DNA from 4 places in the Sphingobacterium sp. 2149 genome. Region 4 is predicted to be linked to each of the others. Evidence: riboswitches for the same ligand, from Rfam matches in the RefSeq annotation. Region 4 holds a riboswitch; each other region holds the start of a gene.
What was found. Region 4 has a riboswitch for thiamine pyrophosphate ahead of thiM (hydroxyethylthiazole kinase). Riboswitches for the same ligand answer to the same signal wherever they lie in the genome.
Positions count from the first base shown of each region.

Region 1: another riboswitch for thiamine pyrophosphate. It lies ahead of thiS (sulfur carrier protein ThiS); the one in region 4 lies ahead of thiM (hydroxyethylthiazole kinase).
Region 2: another riboswitch for thiamine pyrophosphate. It lies ahead of J2X77_RS12970 (TonB-dependent receptor domain-containing protein); the one in region 4 lies ahead of thiM (hydroxyethylthiazole kinase).
Region 3: another riboswitch for thiamine pyrophosphate. It lies ahead of pnuC (nicotinamide riboside transporter PnuC); the one in region 4 lies ahead of thiM (hydroxyethylthiazole kinase).

Region 1 covers NZ_JAVDTD010000009.1:209,379-212,555, forward strand. The annotation lists gene thiC (phosphomethylpyrimidine synthase ThiC) at 1-926, opposite strand, end outside; gene thiS (sulfur carrier protein ThiS) at 972-1,178, opposite strand; TPP riboswitch at 1,238-1,333, opposite strand; gene J2X77_RS14720 (family 78 glycoside hydrolase catalytic domain) at 1,525-3,177, shown strand, end outside.
Region 2 covers NZ_JAVDTD010000008.1:131,506-134,682, reverse strand. The annotation lists gene J2X77_RS12980 (acylphosphatase) at 1-138, opposite strand, end outside; gene J2X77_RS12975 (amidohydrolase family protein) at 257-1,432, opposite strand; TPP riboswitch at 1,659-1,784, shown strand; gene J2X77_RS12970 (TonB-dependent receptor domain-containing protein) at 1,839-3,177, shown strand, end outside.
Region 3 covers NZ_JAVDTD010000001.1:74,628-77,804, forward strand. The annotation lists gene J2X77_RS00300 (malate:quinone oxidoreductase) at 1-1,434, shown strand, start outside; TPP riboswitch at 1,449-1,593, shown strand; gene pnuC (nicotinamide riboside transporter PnuC) at 1,649-2,266, shown strand; gene J2X77_RS00310 (acyl-CoA dehydrogenase) at 2,241-3,177, shown strand, end outside.
Region 4 covers NZ_JAVDTD010000003.1:160,989-164,165, forward strand. The annotation lists gene J2X77_RS05595 (dienelactone hydrolase family protein) at 1-468, shown strand, start outside; gene J2X77_RS05600 (VanW family protein) at 746-1,582, shown strand; TPP riboswitch at 1,648-1,740, shown strand; gene thiM (hydroxyethylthiazole kinase) at 1,822-2,625, shown strand; gene thiE (thiamine phosphate synthase) at 2,615-3,177, shown strand, end outside.

The sequences.
Region 1 (3,177 bases), on a different contig from region 4:
CCTTGTTCTGCCTGTTCGATCAAGGTGTCTTTAAATATCTCCCAAGTAAGGTCTTCGGCTACCCCTTTTACTTTTTCTAATGCTTGATAGATTGGTACGGTGCCGATTGGAACGGGTGAATTGCGGATGATCCACTCGCGGGTTTCATGAATATTTTTACCTGTGGAGAGATCCATGATGGTGTCGGCCCCCCAACGGCAGGCCCAAACCGCTTTCTCAACTTCCTCTTCGATACTCGAGCTAACAGCACTATTGCCAATGTTGGCATTGATCTTAACCAGGAAATTACGGCCAATGATCATCGGTTCACTTTCAGGGTGATTGATATTATTGGGAATGATCGCTCTCCCGGCAGCGATTTCTTCGCGGACAAACTCGGGAGTAATCTTTTTTTTAGGTGTTCTGGCGCCAAAGTTTTCACCTGTATGCTGATGATCCATTCCAGGTGTGGTGGCTACTAGCTGCTCGATACGTTGATTTTCCCGGATAGCTACGTACTCCATTTCGGGGGTAATGATGCCTTTCTTTGCATAATGTAATTGGGTGACATTTCCGCCAGAAGTGGCCACCTTCGGTTTATGACTATAGGCAAATCGGAGCGCATCAAGCGTTGGATCAAAGAGCCTTTTTTGTCCGTATTGGGATGTAATGTTGGCTAGCTGGGTTACGTCCTGGCGATTCAATATCCATTGTTCGCGAAGCCGCGGGAGACCTTTTCGGATATCGATCTGAAAATCCTCATCGGTATATGGACCAGAAGTATCGTAGATTGTGATAGGGGGATTAATTTCTACTTGTCCATTGCTCAATTTAGTTGGACTTAAAGAAATTTGGCGCATAGCAACTTGAATAGGAAATAGCGTTCCAGGTACAAAAATTTTCTTTGAGTTGGGAAAAGGGGATTGCGTAATTGTTTCAGCTGTCATTTTTCTGAATTGAAGTGAATGATTAGGGTGATTTTTTTAAAATCATTATCCGCCTTGCGATGCGGTTATTAAGATGATTTGATCGTGAGGATTGAGTGTTGTTGTAGCCCAATCTTCCTTGGGTATAACATGGTTGTTGATGGCAGCGGCAACACCTTGGGTTTTGCCAGATAATTCCAAGACCAATAATTCCTCAAGTGAAGAAGGGGCGGGGTCGAAAAATCGAATTTGATGGTTTATTGTAAGTTCCATTCCTTAATTTTTTTGGTTAAACTTTAGGAATGGCTACACGAAGGTACAGCAAAGCACCTGTTAGACAGCTCACTTTTCCCTACGCCAGTATGATCCGGATCAGGTTCTAAGGGTAAAATCTCAGCCTGCACAAGCAGACACCCCTAAAGTTAAAACGAAGATAGTATTATTTTTTTGAAAGTTGCAAGAATTTTAATTTAAATGCCTCACAGATAGATCAGGAAAGTGCAGGTCGCGATTTGGGAAATATTTAATATATTCGTTTTTTAATCAGCTAAAACAATTTAACAGTCACCGACAATTATACCCTTTAATGCGTAGGATTTTATTAACAATACTATTGTGTATGACAAGTATTGCATATGCACAATCTAAGAATAACTGCACTGCTGTACAGTTGACATGCGAACATCTGGTCAATCCGCTAGGCATTGACGCATCCCGTCCGAGACTAAGCTGGCGCCTTGAAGACCAGCGAAGGGGCGCTTTACAACAAGCTTATCAGATTCTTTTAGGGCAAGATTCTCTTGAATTGTTACACGGGGCAAAAGCGCATTGGGACAGTGGAAAGCAGCTAAGTTCGGCGATGTTGGTGCAATATAATGGTACCGAGTTAAAGCCGCGGACAAAATACTTTTGGCGAGTTAAAGTATGGGACCGAGACGGCATTTCCAGCGTTTCAGCAATAGCATCTTTCGAGACTGGAATGATGGGGAAGGATCTTTGGACAGGAAAATGGATCAGTGACAATAAAGATATCAATGCGCGCAACGCTCCGTATTTTAGGACTGAATTCACTGCCAAGAAGCGAATAAAATCGGCTCGTGCTTATGTTGCTGCTGCCGGATTATATGAACTTTCTATTAATGGCGTGCGCATTGAAGACCACCGTCTTGATCCCATGTATACGCGATTTGATCGTCGAACACTTTATGTGGTAGAGGATGTTACCGGACAACTTCAACGAGGTGCGAACGCGATTGGCGTCGTTTTGGGAAATGGATGGTATAATCATCAACCGCTGGCGGTATGGAACTTTCATCAAGCCCCATGGCGAAATCGGCCAACATTCTGTTTGGAGCTTAAAATCGAGTATACAGACGGCACACAGGAAACGGTCGTTTCAGATAAGCAGTGGAAAACAGCTTCCGGTCCAATTATCTATAACAATATTTACACGGGTGAGCATTACGATGCTCGAATTGACATGCCCGGGTGGGATATGCCAAAATTTGAAGATTCAGCCTGGCAGACCGTTCAATATAGAACTGCTCCATCCACCTACATCGTTTCTCAACAAATGGTTCCGATTCGACTAGGAAATGTATTCAGACCAAAATCAGTCACAAAGATTGACCAGCGTACGTATGTTTTCGATATGGGGCAGAATATGGCGGGGATTACAAGGGTTCAGATAAAGGGGCCGAGGGGTACTGTTCTGCGTATTAAGCATGGTGAACGGTTACAGTCTGATGGCCGACTCGATCAGTCCAATATCGATATTTACTATCTTGGCGATAAGGAAAGCGAGCCATTTCAGACGGATATACTAACCTTAAGTGGTCGCGATGATGAGTTTATGGCTAAATTTGGTTATAAAGGCTTTCGTTATGTCGAGGTTAGCAGCAGCACAGCGATAGCTTTGGATAGTTCTGCTGTGACTGCCTATTTTATGCACAGCGATGTTGAACCTATCGGACAGCTTAAAACATCCTCGGAATTGATTAACAAACTATGGAAAGCGACCAACAATGCCTATTTGTCGAATTTGATGGGGTATCCTACGGACTGCCCGCAACGCGAAAAAAATGGTTGGACAGGGGATGGTCACCTGGCGATTGAAACTGCCCTGTATAATTTTGACGGTATTACAGTTTATGAAAAATGGCTGGCCGATCATCGTGATGAGCAACACGAGAATGGCGTATTACCAGATATTATTCCAACGGGTGGATGGGGGTATGGTACAGCGAATGGTCTTGACTGGACAAGCACCATC
Region 2 (3,177 bases), on a different contig from region 4:
AGCTTCAATATAAACGGAACCATCTTTTAAATTGACCACAAAGCCCCTGACACCAACTTGATCAGCAACTGCCTTGGTTGTCAATCTAAAAAAGACCCCCTGTACTTTACCTCTTATTGAAATATTCAAATGTTTCATCTGTAACTTATTTTTTCTTCCATCTGTCAGATGGAGCAATCCATGACTATAATTTCATTCGTATAGTCATGGGTTGTTCATTAAAAACAAAAGTACAGAAGTTTTGGGGAATAAAATACTAGGCTAAGCGTTTTACCTTCACATCATCAGTCAAGCGCATATGTTCCATCCCCTGAAGCAATACAACACCTGGCTTTTTACCGACCTCCAATGATCCAAATTCGTCCTGAATATTTAACGCAATAGCACCATTAATCGTGGCCCATTGTATAGTCTGTAAGAAATCAAGATCCTCGAAGTGTGCATGTAACACCTTTAGTTCCTCCAGAATGGACAGTGTATCGTTGGAAGCTAAACTATCGGTTCCGATCACAATACGTTGTCCTGCATTTAAAAAATTCTGAATTTTAGGTAGAACCCCCTCAATATAAAGGTTAGCTTTCGGACATAAACACCACGTGACGTCACGCCCCATACGCTCAACAAAATCAAGATCTTTTAAAGACGTATAGGTATTATGAACCAACAACAATTTATTTGGGTAAGGCAAATAAGGCAAATAAGATTGAATTGAATTTCTTGCCTGCGCTTTTATCGTATCTGCATTTTTTCCAATACTTTTATAAAAGTCTAAAAATTCGCCCATTTTATAACGGAACAACTTATTCTCTTCCTCACTTTCCTGATTATGAATACTGATAATGTTTGTTTCCGGAACTATTTTCTTGAATTTTTTAAAAAGTACCTTAGAGCAAGAATAGGGAGCATGTGGCGTGATAGATACATGACCATTCCTAAACTCTTGGATCAATGATTTCGCTTCCTTCAACTTAAAATCAGCTTCGTCTGGCTCAATTCCCATCACCTCTACAAACGTGTGATACAGGATTTCAGAATCCTCCTTCAATTTTGAAGAATTATCCGTATTAGCATGATCACCTACTGCGACAATACCATTTTCGTACATCTCTCTGTCGGCTTTTGCCATCGCTTCATCTATTTTCTTCATCGAAGCCGAACGCGTTGTCATCACCTTACTCAAAAAGCTCGGAAGACCTGTACCTTTGGCAACAATACCTTTCATATGCGACAATTCAATGTGGCAATGTGCATTGATAAAACCCGGAATTATAACCCCTTCGTATTTCTCGACCTGACCGTTATCCATCGGTGTAAATGACGTTGGGTCAAAGATCCCTTGAATTACCCCCTCCTCATCTACCGCAACAATACCATCTTTTATCGGCATCGAGCTAATCGGTAGAATATAATTAGCGCTTAAATATTTTAACATTTTATCTCCTCACTATCGATTTAGTAACTAAAATTTTGACCTGTATGAATACATACCACTAGTAGAAAATTTCATGCCAAGGTACCTAAAAAGAACAATATATACCAAAAACAACAATTTACATAAAATATTAACCAAAAAGAAATAACAACAAACATCTTCCTTGTTTAATTTGTCATAAAATACTTCTTTATATAACATTTCAATTTTTAATCTATATATTCGCAGCATCAAATAGGGGTGCCTTGTTTTGTCAGGAACACAAATACAGGCTGAGATTATACCCAACAGATTAAATTCTGTACACCTGATCCAGATAATGCTGGCGTAGGGAGAGGTTAGTTAAATAGTGCGATCATAGTAACCCCTTGCTATGATTTGTTTAACTCAAACAAAATACATTACCATGATCAAATTTTTGATTTGTAGCTCTTTAGCTACTATTTCGACCCAAATTGCCATTGCGCAGCAAAATCTGACAATTAAAACTGTAGATAAGACCAGCCAAAACCCTTTACAAAACGTTTCCGTATCCATTGATGGACAAGCTTCCTTCAACGGTCAGTCAGACAACCATGGAATAATTAAGCTCTATCATCTCAATACCGGGCAACATCATATACAGATTTCCTCTGTCGGATATAAAACATGGATCCGCAATGTAAACGTAAAAGATAATATGGAACTACTGGTCGAATTAGAACCCACTACCATACAAATGGAAGAGGTACTTGTCCAATCCACACGTGCTAAAAGAAATGCTCCTACAACCTTCAAAAACATCTCAAAAGAGGAAATTACCAAAAACAACCTCGGACAGGATATCCCTTTTCTTCTTAACCAAACACCATCCGTACAGGTAAATTCAGATGCTGGAGCCGGCATCGGTTATACCGGGATGACCATCCGCGGATCAGATAATCAACGAATCAACGTAACATTAAATGGCATTCCACTAAATGACGCGGAGAGCATGGGCTCATTTTTTGTCAATCTTCCTGACTTTGCATCTTCCACAGAGAGCATCCAAGTTCAACGTGGCATTGGCACCTCAACGAACGGCGCGGGATCATTTGGAGCCTCATTAAATATTCAGTCCAACACACTGGCCGAAAATCCCTATGCAGAACTTAATAATTCTTTTGGTTCTTACAACACGTGGAAAAATACAGTGAAGGTGGGCACTGGACTAATAAATGACAAATTTGCATTCAATGCCAGATTATCGCGAATCAGTAGCGATGGCTATATTGAAAGGGGGAGTTCAGACCTACAATCTTTCTATGTGGATGGTGGTTATTATGGTAAGAAACACATCCTAAAAGGAATTGTATTCTGGGGAAAAGAAAAAACATATCAGGCCTGGAATGGCGTTCCCGAACCGTTAATTACTGGAGATCGGTCACGTATGGATGACTATGCCGATAACGCGCTCGAAATATCGGGAGCTGAAAAAGATCGGTTTATGAATGCTGGTCGTAACTATAACCTGTACACCTATAAAAACCAAACTGATAATTATACGCAAAAACATCATCAGCTTCATTACACCAATATCTTGAGCGACAAGTTAACATTTAATACCGCCCTCCATTATACCAGAGGTTATGGCTACTATGAAGAAATGAGACCTGGCGATAAATTGAGTAAATATGGCCTGCCCAATGTGATTATCGGAAAAGATACCATACAAAAAACAGATCTAGTCCGCAGAAGATGGTTGGACAACTATTTTTATGGCCTGA
Region 3 (3,177 bases), on a different contig from region 4:
TTGGGTACTCTAATCAATGAATTAAGCCCAGACGTTAATATTGAAATTCTTGAGCGTTTGGATGTTGTGGCTGCTGAAAGTTCAGACGCTTGGAATAATGCTGGCACGGGTCACTCTGCCTTATGCGAGTTAAATTATACGCCCGAACAGAAAGATGGTTCTGTAAAGATTGATAAAGCAGTGAAAATTGCTGAGCAATTTGAGGTATCTAAGCAGTTTTGGTCCTACCTTGTTGATAAAGGCATCATTACCCAGCCTGAAAATTTTATCCGTAGTATTCCACACCTGAGTGCGGTTTTTGGTGAAAAAGATGCTAAATTTCTGAAAACAAGATGGGAAACTTTAACGACCCAAAACTTGTTTAAGGGGATGGAGTATACCGAAGATGCTGAATTGCTGAAATCATGGATTCCATTGATGATGGAGGGGCGTGATAAAAACGAAAAGATTGCTGCAACGAAAATGGATCTTGGTACAGATGTCAATTTTGGCTCATTGACACGTGATTTGATCGCTAATCTTGCAAATAAAGAAAATATATCCATTTCGCTAAACCATGAAGTCATTGACATCGAACGTGAAGATGATGGCCGTTGGGAAGTGGAGGTCAAAGATTTAAAAACAGGAGTAAAGAGAGAAATCAAAGCGAAATTTGTATTTATTGGTGCTGGTGGACACTCCTTGCTGTTGTTGGAAAAATCTGGAATACCAGAAGCAAAAGGGTATGGTGGCTTTCCGGTAGGAGGCCAATGGCTGCGTTGCGTGAATGAGGAGATTATTAATGCCCACCACGCCAAAGTGTACGGCAAAGCCTCTGTAGGCGCTCCACCGATGTCTGTGCCGCACTTAGATACGCGTTATATCGATGGCAAACAAGCTTTGTTATTTGGTCCTTATGCGGGTTTTTCAACAAAATTCCTCAAACAGGGGTCTTATTTCGATCTACCGGCTTCTATCAAGTTGTCGAATATCCGACCGATGCTATCTGCCGGACTTGATAATTTGCCCTTGACCAAATATTTGATCACAGAAGTCATGAAATCTCCGAAAGATAAACTGGAATCATTGAAACAATTTATGCCCACAGCAAAATTGGAGGACTGGGTTATTGAGAAGGCGGGACAACGGGTTCAGGTGATCAAGAAAGATGAGAAGAGAGGTGGAATTTTGGAATTTGGAACAGAGGTCGTTTCTAGTTCAGATGGCTCTATTGCCGCGTTATTGGGCGCTTCTCCTGGCGCTTCTACCTCTGTTGCTATTATGATCAGTTTGCTGAAGAAATGTTTCCCTGAGCGTGCTAAATCAGATGAATACCGCAAGAAGTTACGTGAGATGATACCATCACACGGTAAATCATTGAACGATGATGCACAGCTTTGTAAAGAAACACGTATACGCACACATAAGGCGTTGAAATTAATCGATATCGATTAATCAGTTCGACCGCCAATATACTCGAGGGGTGCTTCGAACGGCTTTGGCCGTTCTGGGCTGAGATTATACCCAATAAAAGCGATTGTTCCTCTTTGTACAATCGCTTTTATATACCTGATCCAGGTAATGCTGGCGTAGGGATTTAATTTCAATAAAAACAGCTTTTTTCCCCGAAGGTTTATTATAAGATCACACGCAATAATAAACAATTCGAATGACTCCCGAATCCATTATCGACGCTTTTATAAAACAGATGCAGCAGGCCACAATAGCGGAATGGCTAGGGGTTTCTTTCGGCATTCTGCAAGTCTGGTTTTCACGGCAAAATAAATCAATCCATTATATTTTTGGAATTATAGGCATACTGATATCCGTATATGTATTATTTCATGCAAAACTGTATGCTGAAATATTGTTGCACCTGTATTATTTAGTCATGAGCATCTACGGCTGGATGTATTGGAAATATAGCAGTGACGTCGCTACGCCGATCACGAATTGTGAAAAGAAAGATTGGTGGATAGTAAGCTTTATCTGCACCGCTGGTTTTCTGTTGTTCTATTTTGGATTGGTGCACTTAACCGACTCGGATGTTCCACTATGGGATTCTGCCGTTTCTTGTACCGCTTGGGCAGGAATGTGGTTGTTGGCAAAACGTAAAATAGAAAATTGGATACTGTTGAATATTAGCAATCTAATGGCTATTCCGTTATTGATCCATAAAGGATTGTTTCTTTATTCCGGACTGACTTTGTTTTTATTTGTTATGGCATTTAGTGGATATTTAAATTGGAGGAAAATCATACGTGAAGAGAGATATGCAACTCAATAGTGCGGATATTGCAATTCTGAAAGACAGTCAGGCAAAAGGTATTCAGCAGAAATCCTTGTCGGATGAACAGTTGGAGCTAATCTATCGCAGAAAATGGTTCAAAATCTGGATTCCCGTTGAATTGGGGGGATTAGGTTTAACGGTGCCCGAAGGTCTCAATGTATTGGCTGATTTAGCGTATTGGGACGGCGGGCTGGCCTGGACAGTTACATTATGTTCGGGAGCAAATCTTTTTGTGGGTTTTATTGACCCCGTTTTAGGAGATCAAATTTTTAAAACGGAACGCGTTTGTTTCGGTGGTAGCGGTCAGGCATCTGGCACAGCAACGCGCGATGGTGAACATTATCGACTCACAGGATTTTGGAAATACGCCACTGGAGCTCCCCATTTAACCCATTTTACGTTGAATGCAACGATTGAGGAAGAGGGCAATCCCGTATTGGATGACAGGGGAGATCCCCTTGTAAAATCATTTTTTGTCGATAGGGAACATGCGCTGGTTCATTATGACTGGGATACATTCGGATTACAAGTGACAGCCTCGCACTCTTTTTCGCTGCAGGACGTTCAGATTGATGGTAAACAGTGTTTCGAAATCAATGCGGCAAAAAGCACACGCAGTGATCTACGCTATCAATATCCCTTTATGCCTTTCGCTGAGTTGACCCTGCTGGCGAATTTTATCGGGATGTATAAGCGATTTCTAGATTTGATTGAAAAACTGTTTGTGTTAAAAAGTAAAGCGTCCAAATGGGAGTATGCAGCGAGTAAAGCCGCTTTCGGCATGCTCGATGAACTTCAACAGGATTTCATAATACAAAAGGATGCTATCCTGAATTTGGCTGATCATTCTTGGGATAACCTCAGTAATGGAATCGATAATGCCTTAATTTATGCGCAAATAGCGACGC
Region 4 (3,177 bases):
GCAGCATCGAAAATAGCCGGACATTACAAAACCGACTATAAGGCTTATCAGCATCGCATCACGCTAGCATTAGAACAACTAAAAAAAGAAGGAGCGGATCCCAACAAGATTGCTATCATTGGCTACTGTTTTGGAGGTACCGGCGCGCTCGAAGCCGCAAGAGCGCATTTACCCGTCAATGCAGTGGTCAGTATTCATGGCGGCCTATCCAAATCTGCAGACAGACCCAATGGTGCTATCAAAACAAAAGTGCTTGTTGAGCATCCTGCAGACGATAAAAGTGTATCCAAAGAAGATTACGATGGGTTGATCAAGGAATTAAACCAAGGGAAAGCAGATTGGCAAATAATCACCTATGCAAATTCTGGACATACCTTTACCAATCCAGAGTCGCCAGAGTATAATCCAGTGATGGCGAAACGCGCCTGGGCGCATACGTTATTATTTTTGAAAGAAGTGTTAAACTAGCTCGCAACACGAACAACAGCAATATCTCTCCAAATGAATGATAATTCGAAGCTGAAAATCTATCCGACTATTGTTCATTTCTTGATATTGCTGTTGTAAAGCATCATCGCAATCCCCCATCCTTTAAAATCACTAAAGATAGCAAGCCCTCAAAACCAGAGGACAAATCGTGTCGCAAATCGTGTGACAAATCGCGGGACAAACTTTTAAAAAAGGAGAAAAAAAGTGTGAACACATACATTTCTTGATTAATTTTGAAAGCAAAAAAAAGGTCGAATTGAGAAAAAGAATACTAATAAGTCAACGTCATCCAATACTATATTTTCTTGCGGTATGGGCACGAAGAATGCACCGAAAAGCCGTTTGGCTGTTGGATGATAAAAAATACGCTGCTGTTAAATCAGCTGATAAACTTCCCTTCCGCGTTAAAAAACACCAGTCTGTATTGTTAAAGAAACTGGGCGAAAACAACATGCAATTGCAGATCAATAAAGTTACCAATCTGAAAATTGCAGCATCACAGATCACGAGCATTCTGATCAGGCCACAAGAAACTTTTTCATTTTGTAAATTGGTAGGACTACCTACCGCAAAAAAAGGGTATCTGTCGGGAATGGAACTTTCTTTCGGCGAAGCGCGAGCGGGCATTGGTGGTGGAATCTGTCAAATATCAAATCTCATCCATTGGCTTGTCATTCACAGCCCGCTTACGGTCACTGAACGCTACCACCACTCTTTTGATCCTTTTCCCGACGATGGCCGTGTACTACCTTTCGGTAGTGGCGCTACCGTATTCTATAATTATCGGGACTATCAGTTCACTAACAATACCCCTTACACCTTTCAAATAAATCTGTGGTTTACCGACAAATGTTTAGAAGGTGAATTGAGAATCGATCAAGAGCTGGATTTTGCGTACCATGTATTTGAAAAAGAGCACCAATTTCTTAAAATAGACAATCAGTTCTTTCGGAAGAACGAGATCTGGCGCGAGAAGTTTTTAAAATTTCAAGGTGGAAAGATTTTAGAAACAGAACTTTTAACCAAAAATTTTGCGCGGGTTACTTATACCCCGGATGAATATACTGAAATTAGTTCCGACCGAAAGGCGTAATTCATTTTCATGATGATGATGCACGCTCTTTTAATATGAAAAGTCCACTTTTTTGTTTAAGTTTGGGATGGCTTTGGGGGTATTCTGTATAGAATTGAGATAGTCCCTTTGAACCTGATTCGGTTTATACCGGCGTAGGGAAAAGCAACAATCCACTGTACAGCATATCTTTATACTGCACAGCCCATCGCTCTTCCTTCCCTCAAAGCCACACGAATATAGCTTAACATGCAAAAAGAATGGAAGATTCTATTATCAATTTATTGGAGCAGGTGAGGATTGAAAAACCGCTCGTGCATAACATCACAAACCTCGTTGTGATGAATACTACGGCCAACGCACTTTTGGCCTTAGGAGCATCCCCTGTAATGGTACACAGCCCATTGGAAGTACGCGAAGTTGTGGACATTGCACAAGCGCTCGTCATTAATATCGGTACTTTAAGTGAACATACAGCCGAAGCGATGCTGGTCGCTACGGAACACGCCAATACCATCGGACGACCGTGGGTATTGGACCCTGTTGGTGCCGGGATATCAGCATTTCGCAATGACCTACTTTCCAACCTACTAGCGCTAAAACCAACAGTAATCCGTGGCAATGCATCGGAAATCATAACGCTGTACAATTCCAACCAACCGAATACAAAGGGAGTTGACAGCACCGCGGATAGTAAAGATGCGCTCAGGTTTGGAAAGCTATTGCAACAACATACTGGCTCCATCATCTGTATTTCTGGAAATGTAGACTATATTCTTTCGGAAAAACACACGGTTGAAGTGTATAACGGCCACCCCTTAATGACGCAAGTGACAGGACTTGGCTGTAGTGCTACTGCACTCATTGGTGCATTCCTGGCTGTTACGGATGGCCACTTTGAAGCTGCTGTCGCAGGGGTCTCCCTCTTAAGCCTGGCCGGAGAGCTCGCAGCCAAATCAGCCAGCGGCCCGGGCACACTGCAATTGAATCTTTATGATGAACTCTATCGGCTTAATGCAGAACGTCTGCAATCAAGTCTCAAGATCAAACACTATGCACATTAATCCGCTTTTCCCATATCCTTTATATTTAGTCATCTCCGAGCGGGATTGTTATCCCAAAAATTGGCTTCAGGTCGCCGAAGAGGCTATTATTGGTGGTGTTGATCTGATTCAATTGCGAGAGAAAACGGATAATCCCGCTACCTTTTTAGCAAAGGCCATGCGCTTGAAAAAGATTACCGATCACTATGGTATTCCTTTGGTAATTAATGATGCCGCAGCAATTGCCCAACAGATCGGGGCCTGGGGAGTGCATGTGGGTCAAAACGATCTCAAACCAGTCGCCATTCGAGAAAAATATGGAGACAGATTAACTATTGGATGGTCCATAGAAGCTGTGCAACAGCTGGAGAGCCAACAGATGCTAGTCGTCGACCATCTTGGTGTAAGTCCCATCTTTTCAACACCTACCAAAAGAGATACTGTTACCGAATGGGGAATTACGGGTTTAAAGCACCTTCGGAATAGGACCGAAAAGCCATTGATCGCGATCGGAAGCATGAATTTCCACACCACACAACAAGCTTGGAAAGCGGGCGCAGATTCCATCGCAGT